3 regions of the Vibrio sp. SNU_ST1 genome follow, and region 2 is predicted to be linked to each of the others. Evidence: predicted binding sites of a transcription regulator. Region 2 holds the regulator's gene; each other region holds the start of a gene.
The links. Region 2 encodes CRP, which controls carbon source genes, mostly activating them, when cyclic AMP is high. Its sites were predicted from a motif close to TGTGANNNNNNTCACA; they were not measured.

Region 1 (7,522 bases), 840 kb from region 2:
CGTTGGTGGTGCGTACGAACCCTGGTTATCAGTGTTAGAACAAGTGGGTTGGCAATGTACCCAGTGTGCAGATTTACGAAAAGCCGATGCCTTAATTACTGATATTGGCCCCTGCATTGGCATTGTGGATCTTAGTCATGATGAGTTTAGCCTTAATGGTATCGCTAACCTCGTGAGCAACAACAAGCAAGTTCGATGGCTTGCTTTTATCCGTGAATCGCAATTGAGCTCAGATACAATCTGCCAATTTATCGTTAACTTCTGTATCGACTTTTTCACGGCACCAATCCCTGATGCTCAGCTATTGAGTACCATTGGTCATCAACTGGGTATGCTCAAACTTGAGCAGAAAGTATGGCCAAACTACGGTATTAACAACAATATGGGTCTACTAGGTGATTCTGTGGCGGTGAAACGCTTGAGAGACCAAGTAAAGCGAATTGGCCCCACAGATGTCAGTATTTTGATTTACGGTGAGAGTGGGACAGGAAAAGAGACAATTGCACGTTCCATTCATCAAAATTCATCGCGAGCTCAGAAACCATTTTTAACTGTGAATTGCCGTGCTCTATCTGAAATGAGGATAGAGACTGAGATGTTTGGTATCTTAGCCCCTGCAACGGCAGCGCCTTGTATGTTAGAAGAAGCCGATGGTGGAACCCTCTTACTCAACGATGTCCTAGCGATGCCTCGTAATCAACAATTGAACCTTTTACGCTTTTTACAAGAAGGGAAAATTGAAACCTCGAAGGGAGCTAAGTCGGTTGATGTTCGCATTTTGGCTGCTAACTCTTCTGATATTGAAAAGGCATTGATCGAGGGCGACTTCAATGAAGAGCTTTATCATTACATCAATGTTCTGCGTATTCATGTTCCTAGCTTGAAAGAGCGGGTTAGTGACATATCAGTACTGGCGAATCATTTTCTGCGTGAGTACTCGAAAGAGTTTAATGCGCAAGCGAAGAGCTTTTCAGATGATGCTATACGCTCGATGAGTCGCTACCATTGGCCAGGCAACGTTCGTGAATTGATGAATCAGATCAAACGCGTCGTGTTGATGTCAGATGCTGTGATCATTGAGGATCACCAGCTGGATTTACCAAAACAGAATGATGAACGCCGCAGTCTGAAAAGTATCCGTGAACGTTCAGAGCGAGATGCTTTACTCATTGTGTTGGAATCTTATGGTGGTCAAGTGTCTTTGGCCGCTAAGGAGCTTGGAGTTTCACGCGCAACTATGTACCGCTTACTCAATAAACACGGTCTTATATCTGAGGGCGTTGTTTAGACTCTTTCTATATGACTTTATTCAGTCACTGTAAATTAAAAACCACGTAGATACGTGGTTTTTTGTTTCTGAAGGGGAGTCCGTTGTTTTCTAGCTCAGTCCTAAGAGAGATATGCTGTGATTTTATATAATCATAGTGAATATGTTATATGTAAATGAATATGAAACTGATATTTCAGGCGAATGCATTGTTTTAAAAATGTTAACCAATTATCGGTTGAATAATACACTCACTTGGTTAAACTTTAACCGTGAAAGCAACGATTTAACAAAGACTTGTCTGCTTTTACTACCTCATTTCTTTTTGGATTTTTTAGTTAGCTTGGAGGCGCAAATGAAACATTTCGATTTTATACAGCATATTTGCGCGTCGTTTGATCCGTGTACTGACATGGTGACTGATATGTCACACACATCAGCGATGGCCGATCGAAACACCCAAGATAAACCTAACTAATAGATCCGTACCCTTATTTGGCTGCGGAAAAATAGCAGCTAAGTGAGAAGCCCTCATTCGATCTAACACGCTATTTTTCCTCAGTTGATTCAACAACTGGAGAGTTATCATGCGTCACTCAGTATACTTAAAACTAGCAACAGTCCTTATCCGTGCCGATCTTCGTCGTGAAGAGCGTGAATGGCAACGAAAAGTTCGTCGTAGTTCATATGATCTACCGTGGAACAATACCCACTTATTGAGAGATATTGGCCTTGAAGCCGATGGTCGACCAATTGGTTTTTCTGAGCCTGAAGTCGTCACGATTGAACGTCGAGTACGCCATCTTCGTCGTGTCCTAAGTGCGCGAATACCGACGTAATCTGCGGGGTTGATAGCACCGTTCAACCCCTAAGATAAGTCACAGTGATGGTTATGGTGTCGAAAGTGCAAATTTTTGAACTAGAACTGGCCAAAAAAGAGAAGCTCTTGCTTCTCTTTTTTGCTTTTTTAAGTCGTTATCTAGTAAAGGTAAATAGTTCGGCTAAGCTTTATAGAGCAAGGGAGGCTGACTATGCAGAAGCATCAATTAGACATGTGGTTACATGGAGAGCACAAAGACTCTTATCAGACACCGAAAGTGTACGTTATTGGTTGCTCTGATATCTCTGAATATTTACTGGCGGTGGAGTACAAACACAAGCTAGAACCGGTGAAGCAAGACGGCGAGCCGCTTCACTTTGGATCCTTGGAGCAAGTGAAAGAGGAATTACTCCGGCTCGGCTTTGAAAAGGCCTACCTTCGCTTGCACAACGCGTATGATGAGTTTGGTAATGAACCAAACCAAAGCTACTGCGATATTGAACTGGCGCTCAAACCTCATTAGAGAGTATTTTTAACGAGCGTTGTAGTGAGAAATTACTTCTAAATTGAGACGGTTTATAACGTACTGATCTTTTAGCCTATCTACGTTAGATAAAAACCTCTATGCGTAATGGCTTTCTATGCGTAATAGGTTGTCAGCAATCTGTGGGTGAATTGAGTTCGTAGATAGAAACCACGAGGTTTGGTCTTTATTGGTTTTCCACTTGCACCGTAAGCTTCTGTTAACACACGACTGTTGGCGGCTTTTGGTCGTAAATGCAGTGCTTCGCCGTGTCTTGCTGTTATCTGTTCAACATTACCTAACACGATCAATTCCATCAACTCTTCCCAATCTGTTTTCAATAGTTCGTCTTCAGCCTGGCTTGGTGTCCACAATAAAGGGGATCCTACATGCCTTTCTGTCAGCGGGATCTCTCTTTCTCCCTCTACTGGGATCCACAACACTTTAGACAGCTTGTTTCGAACGTGACTGGTTTCCCAAGTTATGCCTTGCACGCCCATCAATGGCGCGACACAAACAAAGGTGGTTTCGAGTGGCTTCCCTGAATAGCCAATCGGGATACTTTTTAGCTCGATCCCGAGCTTGGCAAAATCTTGTTCTGGTTTACTGCCAGCTGGCGCACCCAAGTGCCATTCCAATAGTTGTCCAACCCAGCCTTTATCTCGCTTTAGGTCGTTTGGTACAACCATATTGGCTTCATCGGCGAGCTCTTTGAAGGTCATTCCTGCAATAGCATATGCTCTGTCTAACAGCTCTTGTTGTGTTTGTGGTTCTGGTTTCATAATAAAAGGCATGATCAAAAAAATGATTTTACCAGAAGTTATCACCATATGACGACTGGTTAAGAAATGATCGCCTTGCTAGAGAAGGGATCAAACTCATGGTTATCCACAGGACATGAAGGTAATTAATTGAAATATTAATTTGGTGGATAAATAAACAGGGGTTTGTAGGGGATAAACTGCTTGATTAATAGGGTTTGAAATGAATCTTTCACTTACTAGTGTGGATAAACATCGGAGTGGTTGATCTTTGACCACGGACGGTTTTTAAAAGATCTTTTACTTTTCTCATGTTTTTAAAATTGATGGTTTCATTTTAATTGATTGATTTTAAGTTGTTTTTGTTGGTGGTGGGTGATTTTTGGTTTTTGGTTCTGATGAATCTATGGATTAAAAAAAACGATTGCGGGTAATTCTTCACATAGTTATTCACAGAAAAGGTGAATAAATGTGGTCTATGTCTCACTCTTGTGTGGGTAACTAAGATTTGAGCGAAACTTATCCATATTCGTAGTTATTATTCATAAATATAGCGCTTGTCACGTCACTAAGTTTGCTCCGATTGGGGATATGTGGAAAAATCAGTGTAATTAAAAATTTAGATAGAGGTTGGCCAGTGATAGATGGCGATGGTTACCGATTAAATGTTGGTATTGTAATCTGTAACAACCATGGTCAGGTCTTCTGGGCTAAACGATACGGGCAACATTCATGGCAATTCCCTCAAGGGGGAATAGATGAAGGTGAGACTCCGGAACAGGCAATGTACCGCGAGTTGTATGAAGAGGTTGGCCTTACTAAAAAGGATGTAAAGATCGTCGCGACAAGTCGTCATTGGTTACGCTATAAGCTGCCCAAACGACTGGTTCGGTGGGATTCTAAACCTGTCTGTATTGGACAAAAACAGAAGTGGTTTCTTTTACGCTTAGATTGCGATGAATCGCATATCAATATGCAGCGTGGAAGCACACCTGAGTTTGATGGTTGGCGTTGGGTGAGTTACTGGTACCCAGTTCGACAAGTTGTTTCTTTCAAGCGAGATGTTTACCGTCGAGCAATGAAGGAATTCGCATCTTTAGCAATGCCGTTTAAAGAGCGAAAAACAAAAGGAAAACGCAAATTGCGTAGAGGTTAAGCATGCTCAGCCAACTAAGGGAAATAGTTGAACACGTATCAAGAGTTGAAGATGTGTCGACGGCTCTTGATATTTTGGTGAAAGAGACATGCAGTGCGATGCAGACAGAGTGCTGCACCGTGTATCTAGCGAATAATGATATGCAGCGCCTTGAGTTGATGGCAACTCAAGGCCTGATCTTTGAAGGGAATAGTATTCACATTGGTTTTGACGAAGGCTTAGTTGGCCTTGTCAAAAGAAGTGCTGAACCTATTAACCTTGCACAGGCATCTGCTCACCCAGCTTATAAGTTTTTTCCAGAACTAGGAGAAAGTGTTTACCACTCTTTTCTAGGCACTCCGATTATCCATCGCAAGCAAGTGCTTGGCGTTTTGGTTATTCAACAGAAATCTCCTCGTTTATTCAGTGAAATGGAAGAGTCTTTCCTTGTCACTCTCTCAGCTCAACTTGCGGTTATTGTGGCGCATGCCCAAACTCAAGGCCATTGGCTTCTTGAGCAACAAAAGCTGCCTTCCATTAAAGGTATTGCTGCATCATCCGGTGTTGCTATCGGTGATTTATGGTGGGACAACACACAACCTGAATTAACCGATGTTTACCCAGCATCGACGCTCAACGTTGAAAGAGAGCATGAGTTGTTGGCGGTTGCGGTCGAAAATGCCCTCAACGACTTCAAGCGCATGCGAAAGCGCTTAGATAGTGAAATCAACAAAGATGCGTTGGCGATCTTTGATCTGTTTACCCACTTACTCAACGACCCTATGTTGCGTAAGGATCTGAAAAGCCAAATTCAAAAAGGTGACAAGGCCGATTGGGCATTAAGACAGGTAGTTGAGAGTTACTCTAACCGCTTTGCCCGTATGTCTGATGTCTACCTTCGAGAGCGGGCACAAGACATTCGCGAACTGGGTCAAAGGCTGCTCTATTTCCTTCATAACTCAGAGCACGAGCTGCGCACGTTAGATAAACCGATTATTTTGGTGGTTCGTGAGTTAACGGCCTCTGTATTAGCGTCTATTCCTAAAGAAAAACTATTAGCGGTTATTTCCTTGGAAGGGGCGGCGAACTCGCACGCAGCGATTTTGTCTCGAGCTTTGGGTATTCCTTCTGTTATGGGGGTTAATCTTAACCTTTCGCAAGCTAATGGTAAGCAAGCGATTGTTGATGGGTATAGCGGTGAGATCTTTATTGAACCGACTAAAAACCTGCTCAAAGAGTATCGTGGGCTGATTCTAGAAGAGAGTGAGCTCTCCTCTATGGTCAATCGAGAACTGTACTTACCGGCAAAAACGAAAGACGACAAGCAAGTCGAGATTCTGCTTAATGCGGGTTTGAGTGCAGACACTAACATCGCTATCAACCAAGGGGTTGATGGGGTTGGTCTGTATCGAACCGAAATTTCTTTCTTGTTGCAGCAAAGGTTTCCGTCAGAGGACGAACAATTCAAGCAGTATCGTTCTGTGCTTGCGAGTTACCCTGAGAAGCAAGTGGTGATGCGAACCTTGGATATTGGTGGAGATAAGGCGTTACCTTACTTCCCAATAGAAGAAGACAATCCATTCCTTGGTTGGCGTGGCATTCGTTTTACCCTTGATCATCCTGACATCTTTATTATCCAATTGCGCGCGATGTTACGTGCGAGTTGTGATAGCCAAAACTTGAGTATCTTGTTGCCGATGATCTCTAGCACTCAAGAACTGGATGATACTGTTCAACTCATCGAGCAAGCCTACGATGAAGTGCATGAACTCGACAGTCGAGTTCGTATGCCGCGTATCGGTATCATGATTGAAGTGCCATCCATGCTTTACCTTCTTCCGCTTATTGCGGATAAAGTTGATTTCGTTTCGGTGGGCACCAATGACTTAACTCAATATTTATTGGCGGTTGACCGGAACAATTCCCGTGTCTCTGATGTCTATGAATCCATGCACCCTGCAGTGATCATGGCATTGAAACACATCCATGATACTTGTAAGCAATATCAATTGCCGGTGTGTATATGTGGCGAGTTAGCCGGTGACCCGATGGGCGCGCTACTATTGATTGGATTGGGGTATGAGACGTTAAGTATGAATACCTCGAATGTCGCAAGAACTAAATATTTGATTCGTCAATCGAACTTGGCTGAATTACAGGATTTGGCAAATAAGGCACTTTCAAAACCGTATGGTAGTGACATCTATAGTATGATGCTGAACTATTTCGAAGAGCGTGAGTTTACTGGCTTCATTCGAGCAGGTAAAAAATAGGATTTAACGTGTCATATGAACTGATAGGCTTGCTAGCAGGCCTTGGTGCTATTGTTGGTGTTTTAGCTGGCTTGCTAGGCATTGGTGGTGGTTTACTGGTGGTTCCAGCCTTACTCTTTTTGCTTCCTAAAGCGGGCATCCCTCAAGAGTTTGCGATGCAAATGGCATTGGCTACCTCGTTATCAACCATTATCGTTACGTCGGGATCCTCTGCGATTAACCATTTAAAATTGGGTAACGTAGAGATATTTGTCGTTAAATGGTTGATGCCAGGTGTCGTGATAGGTGGCTTCCTCGGTTCTTTCGTGGCCGATGTGATTCCAGCTCAATACTTACCAAAAGTCTTTGGTGTGATTGTCTTGGTATTGGCGTTGAAAATGCTGTTGTCGATTCGCTCTAAGAGCCAAAAGTCGATGCCGGGTTCAGCTAAAACCGTGTTGTGTGGTGGCGGTATTGGTTTGGTATCAAGTTTAGCGGGCATTGGCGGTGGGTCTTTATCGGTACCTTTCCTTAACCATCACGGTGTGGAAATGCGTAAAGCCGTCGGCTCATCTTCGGTATGCGGTTGTGTTATCGCGATTTCGGGAATGCTAGGTTTCATTTGGCATGGATCTTCTGTCGATGATCTTCCTGCGTATAGCTTAGGTTATGTTTATCTGCCGGCTTTGATTGCGATATCTTGTACCTCAGTGTTGACCACTCGAGTGGGGGCGAAACTGGCCACTCAATTACCAACCTCTGTG
Region 2 (7,522 bases):
ATGGACGTGAAGGCAGCTTGGGTTGAAGGGGATAGTTTCCATCGCTTCACTCGACCAGAGATGGATGTCGAGATCCGTAAGGCTCGCGAGCAAGGTAAGCACATCAGCTACTTTGGTCCACAAGCTAACGATTTTGGTGCATTAGAAGATTTCTTCCGTCAATACGGCAATGAAGGCACGGGAAAAGTCCGTAGCTATCTGCATACCTTCGATGAAGCAGTGCCTTACAATCAAATGCCCGGCACCTTTACGCCATGGCAAGAGATCCCTGAAAACTCAGATGTGATGTTCTACGAAGGTCTTCACGGTGGCGTAGTCGATGGTGACATCAATGTTTCTCAACACGTCGATCTGCTTATCGGCATGGTACCTATCGTAAACTTGGAGTGGATCCAGAAATTCGTTCGTGACACACGCGATCGTGGTCACTCTCGCGAAGCGGTGATGGATTCTATTGTTCGCTCAATGGATGATTACCTTAACTACATTACCCCGCAGTTTTCGCGAACTCATATCAACTTTCAGCGTGTCCCTACCGTAGATACATCGAATCCACTGAATGCAAAAGGGATCCCAAGTTTAGACGAAAGCTTCGTTGTTATACGTTTGCGCGGCATCAAAAACGTCGATTTCCCTTACCTGTTGGCTATGATTGATGGCTCATTTATGTCACGTCATAACACGCTTGTAGTGCCAGGAGGCAAGATGAGTTTTGCTATGGAGCTCATTGTAAGGCCTATCCTGCAACAACTTATAGAAACCGGGAAAATAGGCTAACAAAACAACATTCTGGTTGATTACTTTTCATACCGTGATCATGTGCACAATTTTGCGTAAAAAATCGTAGCTTGGTCACGATTAAAATCAAGAAATAGTACCTGAAAAAGGATACTATTCTTAAACGAAACACAAGATAGCTTGCAGCACTCAACGAGTGCTCTTATCCTAGCTACGTCAATTCAGGCTTAGCTAAAATATGGAAAGCGGCAAGCATACCCTGCAGAGGAAGTAAGATATTATGGTTCTAGGTAAACCCCAAACCGATCCAACATTAGAGTGGTTCCTTTCACACTGTCATATTCATAAGTACCCTTCAAAAAGTACTTTGATTCATGCTGGTGAAAAGGCAGAAACCTTGTACTACATCGTTAAAGGTTCTGTGGCAGTTCTTATCAAAGACGAAGAAGGTAAGGAAATGATTCTTTCTTACCTAAACCAAGGTGACTTCATCGGTGAGCTTGGCTTGTTCGAAGAAGACCAAGAGCGTACTGCATGGGTTCGTGCAAAATCTCCTTGTGAAGTTGCTGAGATTTCTTTCAAGAAATTCCGTCAACTTATCCAAGTGAACCCAGATATTCTAATGCGTCTTTCAGCGCAAATGGCAAACCGTCTACAAGTAACTAGCCAAAAGGTTGGTGACTTAGCGTTCCTTGACGTAACAGGTCGTATCGCTCAAACGCTACTAAACCTAGCAAAACAGCCAGATGCAATGACTCACCCTGACGGCATGCAAATCAAGATCACTCGTCAAGAGATTGGCCAGATTGTTGGTTGTTCTCGTGAGACCGTAGGTCGTATCTTGAAGATGCTAGAAGAGCAGAACCTAATTTCTGCACACGGTAAGACCATCGTGGTATACGGCACTCGTTAATCTCGATTAACTGAGCCAAAAATTTGAAAGCCACCAAATGCGAATTTAGTGGCTTTTTTTGTTTTCTAAAGATCTAGAGAACAGATGCGGGAAGCAAAGTTAGAAATCGGACTTCACTATTCTAAAGTATCTCGAAGCGAAGCGTACCCGCATCTCTAGGGAAAATCCCTTGCTCTTATTTTTCTTTAACCATTGGTGCTTTCAAAGATCTTGTCAGCCGATGCCGCGACAAAACCTGTATATAGCTCACCATTGGCCATCGCATAACGCTTAGCGAACTCATAGAAGCCGCCAGGAATCATCTCATTGCCTTCGACAAATGAAACTGGGACTTTGTCTGCCATTGTTGATGATTGCTCTAATAATACCTCTGGAGAGCCTTTCACCTCACCACCAGATGCATTGATAGTGAAGCCTGATTCGCTCAGGTAATCATTCACTGCCTGCACTTCACCAAAAGCATCGAGTTGGTTCACACTCACCGTAAAGTGGTTTGCACCGTAGCCATGAGCCGCTAACCAAGACGCGTATTCACTCTCTTTTGCTAGCGCTTGGAAATCCGTGAAGCTCAAACCCCAAAGGCGCCCCCCAAACAAGAATTCATGACCTTGAAGCTTACTTGCGTCAACTTGCTCAACCAACTTAGCAACGATCTGTTGTAAGTCGCTTGAACACTCTTCGACCTTCAACTCACTAATGAACACTTTTGGTTGTTTTGGATCTGGATGCTCGTAATGCTTAGCCACTAACTTCTTGCTCTCAAACAAGTAGTCGCCACAAGCCTTGTAGCCTAATTCAAGGAAAGGCTTAGCCAGTGTTTCAATGCCCAAAGGGGCAACATTGAAAGTACGTAATGCAATGTGATCATTAATCAGCGCTTCATCTTCTTTCAGCAGATGATGAACTTTCTCAGCCGATGGACAAAGCCTGTGAATGTAATCGTCCCATAATGATTTAAAGAGTAGATCGGGCGTCATGGTGACTCCTTGTCAGAGGTTCTAGCAAGCTAGTAATTTGGATTAGAAAGGGAGAGGCTGGACATAGAGTCAGCAGCCATCAGCCTGTGACATACTTGTTCTATTATTATCTACCGCCCAATCTAGGTGTTGGACGTGGATGAAAAGAGGAAGTGTAATTGCTACTTCCTCTCTCCATTGTTAGCGAATGAGCCCAGTTCTATAACTCATTAGCCTAAACTACAGCTCAATACCTGGGCTAAACGTCGCTGGCAGTTGAGTTTCACCGCCTTCCATTGACGCCATTGGGTAAGCACAGTAGTCAGCCGCGTAGTAAGCACTTGGGCGTAGGTTACCTGAAGCACCCGGGCCACCAAATGGTGCATCACCACTTGCGCCTGTTAGTTGGCGGTTACGGTTAACAATACCCGCACGGATATGGTCAACGAAGTATTCCCACTCTGAATCGTCGGTTGAAACTAGGCCTGCAGACAAACCAAAGCGTGTGTCATTAGCCAGTTCAACGGCTTGCTCTAGCGATTGGCAGCGAACCACTTGCAGCAATGGGCCGAAGTACTCTTCATCTGGCAACTCAGCAATGTTGGTTGCATCGATAATCCCCGGAGAAACAAACGCCGCTTCGCCCGCTTTTGCTTCGACTAGGCTTACACCACCTAACGATTGCAGATTAGCTTGCGCGTCCAGAATGAACTTAGCTGCCGCTTCCGAGATTTGTGGTCCCATGAAGGGTGCTGGCTCAGCGAATGGCTGATCAACACGAATCTTCAAGGTAGCCGCAACGAGCTTATCGAGCAGTTGATCGCCCTTCTCGCCAACAGGAACATACAAGCGACGTGCACATGTACAACGTTGACCTGCACTGATGAAAGCAGATTGGATAATGGTATAAACCGTTGCGTCAGCATCACCGTATTGGTCACTGATCACCATAGGGTTGTTGCCGCCCATTTCTAGTGCCAGCATCTTGCCCGGTTGACCCGCGAATTGACGGTGAAGGATATGACCGGTATTAGCACTGCCAGTGAATAGCACGCCATCAAGGCCTTTAGCATCCGCCAATGCAATACCTGTCTCTTTAGCGCCCTGTACTAGGTTGATTACGCCAGCAGGAAGACCCGCTTCTTGCCACAGTTTCATTGCAAACTCACCCGTCCAAGGTGTCTGTTCTGAAGGCTTAAATACCACGGTATTACCCGATAACAACGCCGGAACAATATGACCGTTAGGCAGATGACCTGGGAAGTTGTAAGGGCCAAACACCGCCATTACGCCTAATGGGCGATGACGCAGTACGATTTGGTTGCCTGCCGCTTCACGCGAAGCTTCGCCGGTACGTTCGTGGTAAGCTCGGATTGAGATAGCGATTTTACCCGCCATCGCACCCGCTTCAGTACGAGTTTCCCAAATAGGCTTTCCCGTCTCTTTTGCGATGATTTGTGCGATTTCTTCGCTGTTCTCTTTTACTTTCTCAGCAAAATTCAACACGATCGCTTCACGCTCTGCAAAGCTCAATTTTTTCCAAACCAAGAAGGCTTCACGAGCTGCTGCTACTGCAGATTCAACCTGTGCTGGTGTTGCGCTTTCACCCTGCCACACTACTTCATTATTGTATGGGCTTACTGATGTCATGGCGTCGCCTTGACCTGCCACCCACTGTCCTGCTATCCACTGAGTCATACTTCTATCCTTAAAATCTTCGACAGATAATCGCCGCTCTTACTGAGCCAACATGCGAACGAATTCGCCTTCTTTTACTTCAAGAGCGCTTGCTACTTCAGGTGATAAAATCACTGTGTCGCTTGCTTGGTCATACGCACCTTTCGCGGCTACTGCGCGGAAGTTCTCAAACGAGGTATTGCCAATTAGGAAGTCTTTAGAGCTAGAGTGCTCTGCAATTTTCACTTGAGCTCGAATCGCATGACGCACTGATTCGATATTTCTCAGATCACATTCAACCGTTGGACCCGCATCAAAGATGTCGACATAGCCACGGTTAGTGAAACCTTCACGTTCCAGCAACTTAAGTGCCGGACGCGTATTGTCGTGTACCTCTCCAATGACCGCCTGTGCTTCCTCACTAAGTAGGTTCACGTAAATTGGCAGCTTGGGCATAAGGTCAGCAATAAAGCCTTTTTTACCAATACCCGTTAAGTAATCAGCAAGCGTAAAATCAATTGAGAAAAAGTGCTCTTGCAGCCATTTCCAGAAAGGAGAGTTACCTTCAGCATCTGATACGCCACGCATCTCAGCAAAAATCGTTTTTGAGAAACGCTCTGGATACTCTGCCATAAGCAGGAATCGGCACTTCGACATTAAACGGCCGTTCAGGCCACCACGGAAGTCAGGGCGCAAGAACAGTGTGCAGATTTCACTGCATCCGGTGTAGTTATTACCGAAAGTCAGCAGCTTCACCACGTTATTTACGCCAAGCTTTTGCGATGAGTGAACCACCTTGCTGATGTGGTAAGAGTAAAACGGAACATCCCAGCCAATTGAGGCTTCGATGCCTGTCGTACCGGCGACTTCTCCCGTTTCAGTGTCGAAGCCAACCATCAGGTAGCCTTCATCACCGGGTTCAGTCACGTCTTGTTTAGCAAAGCTGTATTCAGAATGAGTAATTCGGTTGGTTAACAGTTCTTCGTTAACCGGAAGAGATGTGAATCCGTGACCAGATTCAACCGCGCAGGTATGCAGCGCATCGTAATCAGATAATTTTATTGGGCGAACAACTAGCATCAATATTCCCTCCAGATGCAAAACAGGCCCAAAACCAGAAGCTTGGGCCTTTAGCATACGTCATGGGATCGCTCTAATGGCGATCATTCCTATGACGCCGCTCAGGCTAAACTAGCGTAGCGATTGCTTTGTCTAGTTTTGATAAACCTTCTTCAATTTCTTGTGTAGTGATAACCAGTGATGGCGTGAAACGAACCACGTTTGTGCCCGCAACCAGTACCATCAAGCCTTGCTCGCCTGCAGCTACTAATACATCACGAGCACGACCTTGCCATGCTTCATTAAGCGCAGCACCTAGCAATAGGCCTTTACCGCGAACTTCACTGAATATTTGGTATTTATCGTTAATCTTAGCTAAACCATCACGGAACATTGCTTCACGCTCTTTGACGCCAGCCAAAGTTTCAGGCTGGCTAACCACGTCAACAACCGCTTCAGCAACGGCACATGCCAGTGGGTTACCACCGTAAGTAGAACCGTGCGTACCCACTTTTAGATGTGTCGCGAGTTTAGATGTTGTTAGCATTGCACCGATAGGGAAACCACCACCTAGTGATTTCGCAGTGGTTAGGATGTCAGGTGTAACACCTAGGCCTTGGTAAGCGTAAAAGTTCCCCGTACGGCCATTACCTGTTTGCACTTCATCAAAGATAAGCAATGCATTGTGTTTGTCGCACAGTTCACGAACTGTGTTCACAAACTCAGATGTTGGAGAGATGATACCGCCCTCACCTTGCAGAGGTTCCATCATGATTGCACAAGTGCGATCAGAGATGTGCGCTTCTAACGCTGCAATATCGTTGTAAGGCAGGTGCGTAACATCACCTGGTTTAGGACCGAAGCCATCAGAGTAAGCCTCTTGTCCGCCAACGGTTACGGTAAAGAAAGTACGACCGTGGAAACCTTGTTTGAATGCAATGATTTCAGATTTCTCAGGACCGTGAACATCCACCGCCCAACGACGAGCTAGCTTCAATGCTGCTTCGTTCGCTTCCGCGCCAGAGTTCGCAAAGAATACTTTTTCTGCAAAACATACGTCTGTTAGCTTTTTCGCTAGACGCAGTGCAGGTTCGTTGGTCATCACGTTACTTAGATGCCAAATCTTGTTTGCTTGCTCAGTAACTGCGTTAACCATTGCAGGGTGACAGTGACCCAAACAGCTCACAGCGATACCACCAGCAAAGTCGATATACTCTCGGCCTTGTTGGTCCCAAACGCGTGCGCCTTCCCCTTTTACCGGGATCATTTCCATTGGGTTATAACAAGGCACCATCACCTCATTAAACAGACTACGTTCTACTTTTTTTTCCACTGTCATCGTACATTCCTTTTCGATACCGCAAGCTTCGCAAATAAGCGTACTGGTTCATAAGTGAGACAAAGATATTTTCTCTCGCCACAATCCCGCTGCAGCATTATATTTACATTTAATTAACGTTTTCAATAGTAGATTATTCTTTAGCCATCCCTAACAACTAGCTAAACGTCACTACCTATGACTATTTATGCATCAATTAATCTGTTTTATGAAGCTTTTTTTACCTAACCGTATAACCAGCAATAGCAAAGCCTTACTGGCACAGCGGTATATAGGGTTCGAGAGGAAATAAGGCGAATAATTTTGCATAGGCTAAAAACTTAGCGAAGCGAGAGATAAATGTTATAAAAAGTGATCGGCGTCAGGGGGAGAGAGGTGCGTAAAGCCCGAATTTAAACGCTTAACGAATGGGCTAATAGGTTTAACTGGCTTATTTAGACGCAGAAAGAGTCAAATTTAAACACTCAACGCGTTAAGAAGTTAGCGAGAAGCTGGTGTCCTTGCTCTGTTTTAATCGACTCTGGGTGAAATTGTACGGCATCAATCGGCAAGGTTTTGTGTTGATAACCCATGATCTCATCCATGCTGCCATCTTCAAATTCCGTCCAAGACGTCAGTTCAAAGCAATCAGGTAGCGTGCCATTTTTCACCACTAAAGAATGGTAACGAGTCACGGTTAGAGGGTTATTAAGCCCTTGAAAAACGCTCTTTCCATTGTGGCGTATTGGAGAGGTTTTACCGTGCATCACTTGTCTGGCTCGCACCACTTCACCACCAAAGACTTGAGCAATGGCTTGATGACCAAGACACACACCTAAGATCGGCAGTTTACCAGCGAAG
Region 3 (7,522 bases), 1.4 Mb from region 2:
CTAATTGTGATGGTTACATCAATATTGTGCGACTAATTTCGACGATTCTTGAAGATACATCACACACCTGATAATACTTAAGTAGAGACTCGACAAATTAATAATAAGCCAGAGGTGTCTATGGACCATAATCTGAAAAATGCCCTACAAATAACGGTTGTCATCTACGCAATCATTCTCTCATTTGGCTTTATTGCAATTGGTAGTTAATACCATCTATTGCGAGGCTGGGTTTTTATACTCAGGGAATAATGAATAGTGGGATTATAACCAATATTGATACAGCAATAGACTTAGACTATTACGCTAAGTTTATTGCTGGAAAAACAGCACTGGTCGCCCAAGGTGGCGGACAGAGAAGTATTTTCACTTCTGGAGTGCTGGATGCCTTTCTTCTTTCTAATTTTGATCCCTTCGACGAGTTTTTTGGTACCTCTGCCGGTGCCCTTAATTTGTGTGCTTATCTGTGCCGCGATAAAGGCCTTGGCCGTTCTTTCCTTCTCGACCTTACAACGTCACCTGAATTCTTCAATCTCTTTTCTTATATACGACACAGAAAGAACCTTGGATTGGAATGGGCCTTAGAACAAATCATGGCTTACCCATACAAGCTTGATTTGGATTTAGGACGACAAACGTTAGGCGATCGCCATTTCTATGCAGCCGTCACGGATTCTAAAGACTTACGAGATCACTACTTCCCAGTATTGGGTGAAGATTGGTACAAAGTGATGATTGCAACCTGTGCGATCCCTCGCTTATACAGTGATGAAATCTTTATTGGCGACAATGCTTATGTGGATGGTGGTGTATCAGCATGTATCCCCGTTCAAGAGGCGTGGCGTAGACAAGCTCGTTCCATTGTTGTAATCCGAACTGAGCCAGCGTTAGAGGAAGAGGTCGAGGTTCAAGCTAACAGTACGGGCCCAAAAACACCCAAACCAATATCAGCCGAAGAACTGGAATGGTTCCGCGAATCTTTTGATAGTGTTCAAGGTCATTGGCAACAAAAAGTGGAACAGTGGAAAACCGATTGGAGCTCGTTCTTTCAACAACAAATCCTCAGCTCAAAAGAACAGAAGCGTGATAGATCACATTTGGATTTGCTTAATGGTGGTCGATGGTTATTCGGGGCGGATGACATCTATAGATTAAGTCATTTAATTGGTGATAAGTTTGATTCCGGCTTAGCGGATATGCTGATGGTGCATTACCAAACTTACTCATTGACCCAGGATTTTTTGAACTCCCCACCAGATGATGCGTTTGTCGTGCAAATTGCCCCAAGTAAACCGCTGAAATCAAGTTCATTAATGAGCAACAAAGAAGATTTACTGCACGATTACGAATTGGGCTTAGAGGCCGGTTACCGATTTGTTGAAACTTATACCTCTACGAAAAATGCCCGCAGTTCACACATGCCACAGTTGGTAACCATTGCTGCTGAGAAGTAATGCTTGAGGTTGATGAGTAATATTTGAAGTTGATGAATTAGCATGCTGTGAGCTGATCGTGCTGTTAAGCTGATCGTTAGTGAGTCGTGTTCTGAAATGAAAAAGGGTTATTGAACTTGGTTCGATAACCCTTTTTTGTCTTGAGATTAGGCAAATCGTTTCGCCTTACGGGCAAACATTAGGTGACAGGCAAGATTCTCATACAGTTGGTTGATCCCGCCACATCCATAATGTCGCCTTGAGTGACGATAACGAGATCGCCAAACTTAAGATGTTCTTGCTCTTTTAGGCAGGTGAGCGTAGATAGGGCAATGTCAAAACTGTCTTTGGCTTCTGTCTCGAAGTAGATAGGTGTCACACCTCGGTACAAGGTGCAGCGATTAAGTGTTCCTTCGTTACGAGACAGCGCGTAGATAGGCATGTCAGCACTTAGGCGAGACATCATCAGTGCAGTGCGGCCTGACTCAGTGAGAGTGACTACGCCTTTAATGCCTTCCATATGGTTTGCCGAGTAGATAGTCGCCATCGAAACGGTTTCTTCTGCGGTCACAAAGGTGCGATCAATTCGGTAATTGGATTGGTTGTTAATTCCCGCCATTTTCTCAGCACCAATACATACTTCAGCCATCGATTTTACGGTTTCGACCGGGTAATCACCTGCAGCTGTTTCACCTGAAAGCATGACCGCATCTGTTCCATCAAGCACCGCATTGGCAACGTCCATGACTTCGGCACGGGTTGGCATTGGCGCTGAAATCATCGACTCCATCATTTGGGTTGCGGTGATCACCGTTCGGTTAAGCGCTCTAGCACGGCGTATAAGCTGTTTTTGTACTCCGACCAACTCAGGGTCGCCAATTTCGACTCCGAGGTCACCACGAGCCACCATGACCACATCTGAGGCCATTATGATGTCATCCATGTTCTCAATAGTGGCTACCGTCTCAGCTCGCTCTACTTTTGCTACAAGGTGAGCTTCTAAACCTGCTTCTCGTGCGAGCTGACGAGCGTAGTGCATGTCTTCGCCGTTGCGTGGAAAAGACACCGCGAGGTAATCCACTTTGATTTGTGCGGCGGTGACGATGTCGCGCTTGTCTTTTTCTGTCAGGGCTTCTGCGGAAAGGCCGCCGCCTTTCTTGTTTATGCCTTTATTATTCGAGAGAGGGCCGCCAATAATGACTTTGGTATGCACGCGACAACCTTCCACTTCGGTTACTTTTAGCTGAACACGACCATCGTCGAGCAATAGGATGTCGTTAGCTGAAACGTCGTTAGGTAATTCTTTATAATCAAGGCCGACCGCTTGTTGGTTGCCTTCGCCTAAACCTAGGCTACTGTCGAGAGTAAATTGGTCACCAACGGCAAGTTGGATTTTGCCATCTTTGAATGTTGACACTCGAATCTTGGGACCTTGTAAGTCACCGAGAATAGCGATCTGAGTACCAAGTCTTTTGGCTATTGCTCGGACATTTTCTGCACGTTGTATATGGTCGTCGCTAGTGCCGTGAGAGAAGTTCATACGGACGACATTGGCACCGGCTTTGATGATCTCTTCAAGCACGTTACCTTTATCAGTAGAAGGACCTAGCGTTGTGACGATTTTCGTTTTTCTTAATTCGGCTGTCATGAATACTCCTAGAGTGAGGCCAAGTAATCTTTTAAAAGACTGAATTAAGTATATGCATTAATTGATTATTTATTGGGAGCTATGAGGATATTTCTTTATTTGTATCTAATTATTGAATTCAGGGCTCAATAACGATGTTTCATTAAGAAAATTAAGTCTCAATTTATCGATGTAGGTACTAATTTTTCTCGAACTATTTGACTAGATACACAAAGATTCATGTATATACGTGATACGGGTCACGGCGATATACCAAGTGACTTCACAATTACTTCGCAAAGTAAAAAAATTACCGTGTTGATGATTTCTGGAGCGTAAAATGTACATGGCTCAACCGGGCCATATTGATCATATCAAACAGGTCAATGCTGGTCGTGTATATAAACTAATTGACCTTAAAGGTCCTATTTCTCGTATCGATCTGTCCAAGCAAAGTGAGTTGGCCCCGGCGAGTATTACTAAAATTACCCGTGAACTCATTGAAGCTCACCTTATTCACGAAACGACGGTTCAAGAAGCCACGACTCGTGGGCGTCCTGCTGTCGGTCTGCAAACCAATAATGAAGGTTGGCAGTTTCTGTCGATGCGTCTTGGTCGTGGGTATCTCACTATCGCGCTTCATGAATTGGGCGGCGATGTTCTTATCGATACCAAGATTGATATTCATGAACGTGACCAAGACGATGTACTTGCGCGTCTTCTGCATGAAATTGATGAGTTTTTCCAAACTTATGCCGAGCAACTCGATAGGGTAACAAGTATTGCGGTTACGCTACCGGGGCTTGTAAACTCTGAGCAGGGAATTGTGTTGCAGATGCCACACTACAACGTTAAAAATTTAGCGTTGGGTCCTGAGATCTACAAAGAAACAGGTCTACCTGTCTTTATTGCCAATGATACCCGAGCGTGGGCATTAGCAGAGAAGCTGTTTGGTCACTCTCAAGATAATGATAATTCCGTTCTTATCTCGATTCACCACGGTGTAGGCGCTGGGATCATTCTCGACGGCCGAGTTTTGCAAGGTCGCCACGGCAACATCGGTGAGCTGGGTCATATTCAGATCGATAAACAAGGCAAGCTTTGTCATTGTGGTAATCGAGGCTGTTTAGAAACGGTTGCTAGTTCACAGGCTCTCCGTGAGCAAGTCAAAGAACGACTGGGCAATGGTGAAGCATCATCACTAACGGCGTTTGAAGATGTCACAATTGAACAGATCTGCGCTGCTGCTGCTGATGGTGATCCACTGGCTGTTGAAGTGATTGAACAGTTAGGTCGTTACTTAGGTGCCGCGATAGCGATTGTGATCAATCTTTTCAATCCTGAGAAAATCTTGATAGGTGGTGTTATCAACCAGGCTAAAAGCGTGTTGTATCCTGCGATTCAAAAGTGTATCGAAGAGCAGAGTTTATCGGTTTACCATCAAGATTTAGAGCTGGTGGAATCTCGATTCTATAAACAAGCAACCATGCCAGGTGCTGCGCTTGTTAAACAAGCTTTATATGATGGCCAATTGTTAATGAAAGTGATTGAAGGCTAATCCTTTTTTATCGTTTTTATCCTTCCTTGAACCCTTTCCATGCACTTAAACTATGTATAACAACATTTGTTGTACTTAGTTTAAGCATCTGTGTATTTGCACTTTGCTTTAACCTATCGATTTAGGCTATTGTAGCCACAGTTATTATTTGTCACTAAGGTGTTGTATGTCTGGCGTTTTAAATTCTGTTGATCAGAGAACTAAACTCGTCGGTGAAAACCGTCTGGAACTCTTGTTATTCAGCTTAAATAGTCGCCAACTATTTGCGATTAACGTATTTAAAGTTAAAGAAGTCTTAAAAGTGCCTGTACTCACTCGCTTGCCAGGCTCTCACCATCACATTACGGGTGTTGCTTCTTTACGTGGTGAATCTGTACCTGTGATTGACTTACGCAGTGCGATTGGTTTCCCACCATCACGTGATGAGACTCAAGAAAACAACTTGATCATTACCGAATACAACCGAACCGTACAAGGCTTCTTGGTTGGACAAGTTCGCAATATCGTGAATACGACATGGACAGAAATCCAACCACCACCAAAGACTACGGGTCGAGCAAATTACTTAACTGCTATCACGCATATCCAAGAAGAAGAGCAGCACAAAATCGTTGAGATCATCGATGTTGAAAAGGTGTTAGCGGAGATCATCGACTACGATGTGTCGATTTCTGACGGTGTTCTAGATCAGCAGTTAGCGAATGAAATGGTTGGCCGTAATGTGCTTATCGTGGATGATTCTTCAACAGCACGCAACCAGATCAAAGGCACCTTGTCGCAACTTGGTTTGAACATTATTGAATGTTGTGACGGCTTAGAAGCACTGACTTTACTTAAGAAGTGGTGTGATGAAGGTAAAGACATCAATCAAGAAATATTATTGATGATCACCGATGCCGAAATGCCAGAAATGGATGGCTACAAACTGACTCATGAAGTTCGAACTGATCCTCGAATGCATGACTTGTTTATTACGCTAAATACTTCATTAAGTGGTAGTTTCAATGAAGCCATGGTTGAGAAAGTAGGGTGTAATCGCTTTATTTCTAAATTCCAACCAGACCTCTTAGTTGAAGTGACTCAAGAGCGAATGCGTCAGATTTTATAATTGATGCAGCTGTACGGTTTGTTTCGAATGACCTTGGCGAAAACGTTTGCTATTATTTGATGTTGCATGTTTTTTAACAAAATATGCTCAACTACTAACGTAACTTTTCACGCACAATCTAAGGTAGTTCCTCTGAATGATATGGTTAACGTCTAAAGTCGTCATGACTTTGAGCTTATTACTGTATAGGGAATTTAAGAAAAGACGTACGGAAGCGGACGTTGAGGTATAACTCAACAACTTGAATTTAAGGGAAGCGGATGCTTCCCTTTTTCGTTTCTAGCGTTTCTTGGAGGGCAACTTGATTCGTTAATGAAAATCTCGGGATTTGGTGTTCAAACCAATAATTTCATCGGTAATATCGATGAGTTTACCCGCTATAACATGCACAACTTCGCCTTCCTTTTCTAATATTCCTTGTACTTTTAACGCTTTGGCTGTCAGATAAGCTTGCTGTTGAGCGCGCGCGGTTGCTCCCCATACCACGACATTAATATTGCCCGTGTTATCCTCTAATGTGACAAAGGTAACACCTGCCGCGGTTCCGGGCGATTGCTTGCCTGTGACCAATCCAACAACCGTGACCATAGATTTGTGTCTTTGTTGTTTCAAGTCTTTCATATGGGTGAACCGACCAAGTCGGTTAGCTTCTTCTAGCAAAGTGATTGGGTGCTTATTCAATGAAATTCCGACACTGGTGAAGTCTTCGAGTAGATCTTGCATCTCATTGGGTTTGTGCAGTGCATGTTCGTCATGTCCATCCCCAGCATCGTCATAGATTTGGCTAAACAGAGGTAAATCAGAAGCGGAGTCCATGATCGCCCAGCGAGTCTGGAAGCGGTCTCCCGATACGTTATGTAGCGCATTGGCCGATGCCAGTAGCTCGATATCTTTCTTATTCATCGATAACTGTTTCACCTGGCTAGGATGGCGATAACCGGATTGTGGACGATTGGCGAGCACACTTTGAATCCCATGTTCGCTGAATCCTTTGATTTGTCGCAGCCCTAAGCGAATCGCTAAACCATTCTGATGTTCAACGACTATGTGGCTGTCTTGTGAGGCGTTCACACATACCGGAAGAACTACCACATTGTGTCGTTGTGCGTCTTGTACCAACTGTGATGGGCTATAAAACCCCATAGGTTGGCTATTGAGCAAGGAAGCATAGAAGCATTCTGGGTAGTAGCATTTCAACCAAGCTGAGCAATAGGCTAGCACCGCAAACGAAGCGGAGTGGCTTTCAGGAAAACCGTATTCACCAAAACCGCATATCTGTTTAAAGATCTGTTCGGCAAACTCTGTCTCATAACCGCGTTTTTGCATGCCTTCGATGAGCTTGTTTTTAAACTTAAAGACGTTGCCATTTTTTTTCCAATCGGCCATCGCACGTCTGAGCTGATCCGCCTCTCCACCTGTGAATCCTGCAGCCACCATCGCGAGTTTAATCACTTGCTCTTGGAATATCGGTACACCCAAGGTGCGCGACAGTACAGATTCCACGTCTTTAGATGGATAATTGATTGGCTCAATGCCATCTCGACGCTTGAGAAACGGATGCACCATATCGCCCTGAATAGGACCTGGACGAACGATAGCGATTTGAATCACCAAGTCGTAATAAGTATTCGGCTTAAGCCTTGGCAGCATGCTCATTTGCGCACGTGACTCAATTTGGAATATCCCGACCGTATCTGCTCGCTGAATCATGCCGTAAACCTGAGGATCGTCCTTAAGGCGAGTGATCTCAGCAATGGTCAGTGATCGCCCGTGAATGCGTTTGATTAGGTCGAAAC

Region 1: rppH (RNA pyrophosphohydrolase) is a predicted target of CRP. The motif match lies at 3,842-3,857, and genes of this name have one in related genera.
Region 3: Q5H80_RS04890 (ROK family protein) is a predicted target of CRP. The motif match lies at 3,310-3,325, and genes of this name have one in related genera.

What each region holds. Positions count from the first base shown of each region.
Region 1 covers NZ_CP130748.1:526,592-534,113, forward strand. Annotated here, with positions in the region: gene vpsR (cyclic-di-GMP-binding transcriptional regulator VpsR) at 1-1,288, shown strand, start outside; gene Q5H80_RS02330 (hypothetical protein) at 1,623-1,745, shown strand; gene Q5H80_RS02335 (hypothetical protein) at 1,855-2,106, shown strand; gene Q5H80_RS02340 (DUF6482 family protein) at 2,299-2,610, shown strand; gene mutH (DNA mismatch repair endonuclease MutH) at 2,727-3,392, opposite strand; gene rppH (RNA pyrophosphohydrolase) at 4,009-4,527, shown strand; gene ptsP (phosphoenolpyruvate--protein phosphotransferase) at 4,530-6,779, shown strand; gene Q5H80_RS02360 (sulfite exporter TauE/SafE family protein) at 6,788-7,522, shown strand, end outside.
Region 2 covers NZ_CP130748.1:2,917,079-2,924,600, forward strand. Annotated here, with positions in the region: gene Q5H80_RS12990 (phosphoribulokinase) at 1-777, shown strand, start outside; gene crp (cAMP-activated global transcriptional regulator CRP) at 1,019-1,651, shown strand; gene Q5H80_RS13000 (DUF1338 domain-containing protein) at 1,837-2,628, opposite strand; gene astD (succinylglutamate-semialdehyde dehydrogenase) at 2,848-4,305, opposite strand; gene astA (arginine N-succinyltransferase) at 4,345-5,364, opposite strand; gene Q5H80_RS13015 (aspartate aminotransferase family protein) at 5,471-6,682, opposite strand; gene Q5H80_RS13020 (aminodeoxychorismate/anthranilate synthase component II) at 7,147-7,522, opposite strand, start outside.
Region 3 covers NZ_CP130748.1:1,082,982-1,090,503, forward strand. Annotated here, with positions in the region: gene Q5H80_RS21125 (YnhF family membrane protein) at 121-210, shown strand; gene Q5H80_RS04880 (patatin family protein) at 252-1,454, shown strand; gene pyk (pyruvate kinase) at 1,633-3,081, opposite strand; gene Q5H80_RS04890 (ROK family protein) at 3,401-4,618, shown strand; gene Q5H80_RS04895 (chemotaxis protein CheV) at 4,785-5,726, shown strand; gene Q5H80_RS04900 (error-prone DNA polymerase) at 6,036-7,522, opposite strand, start outside.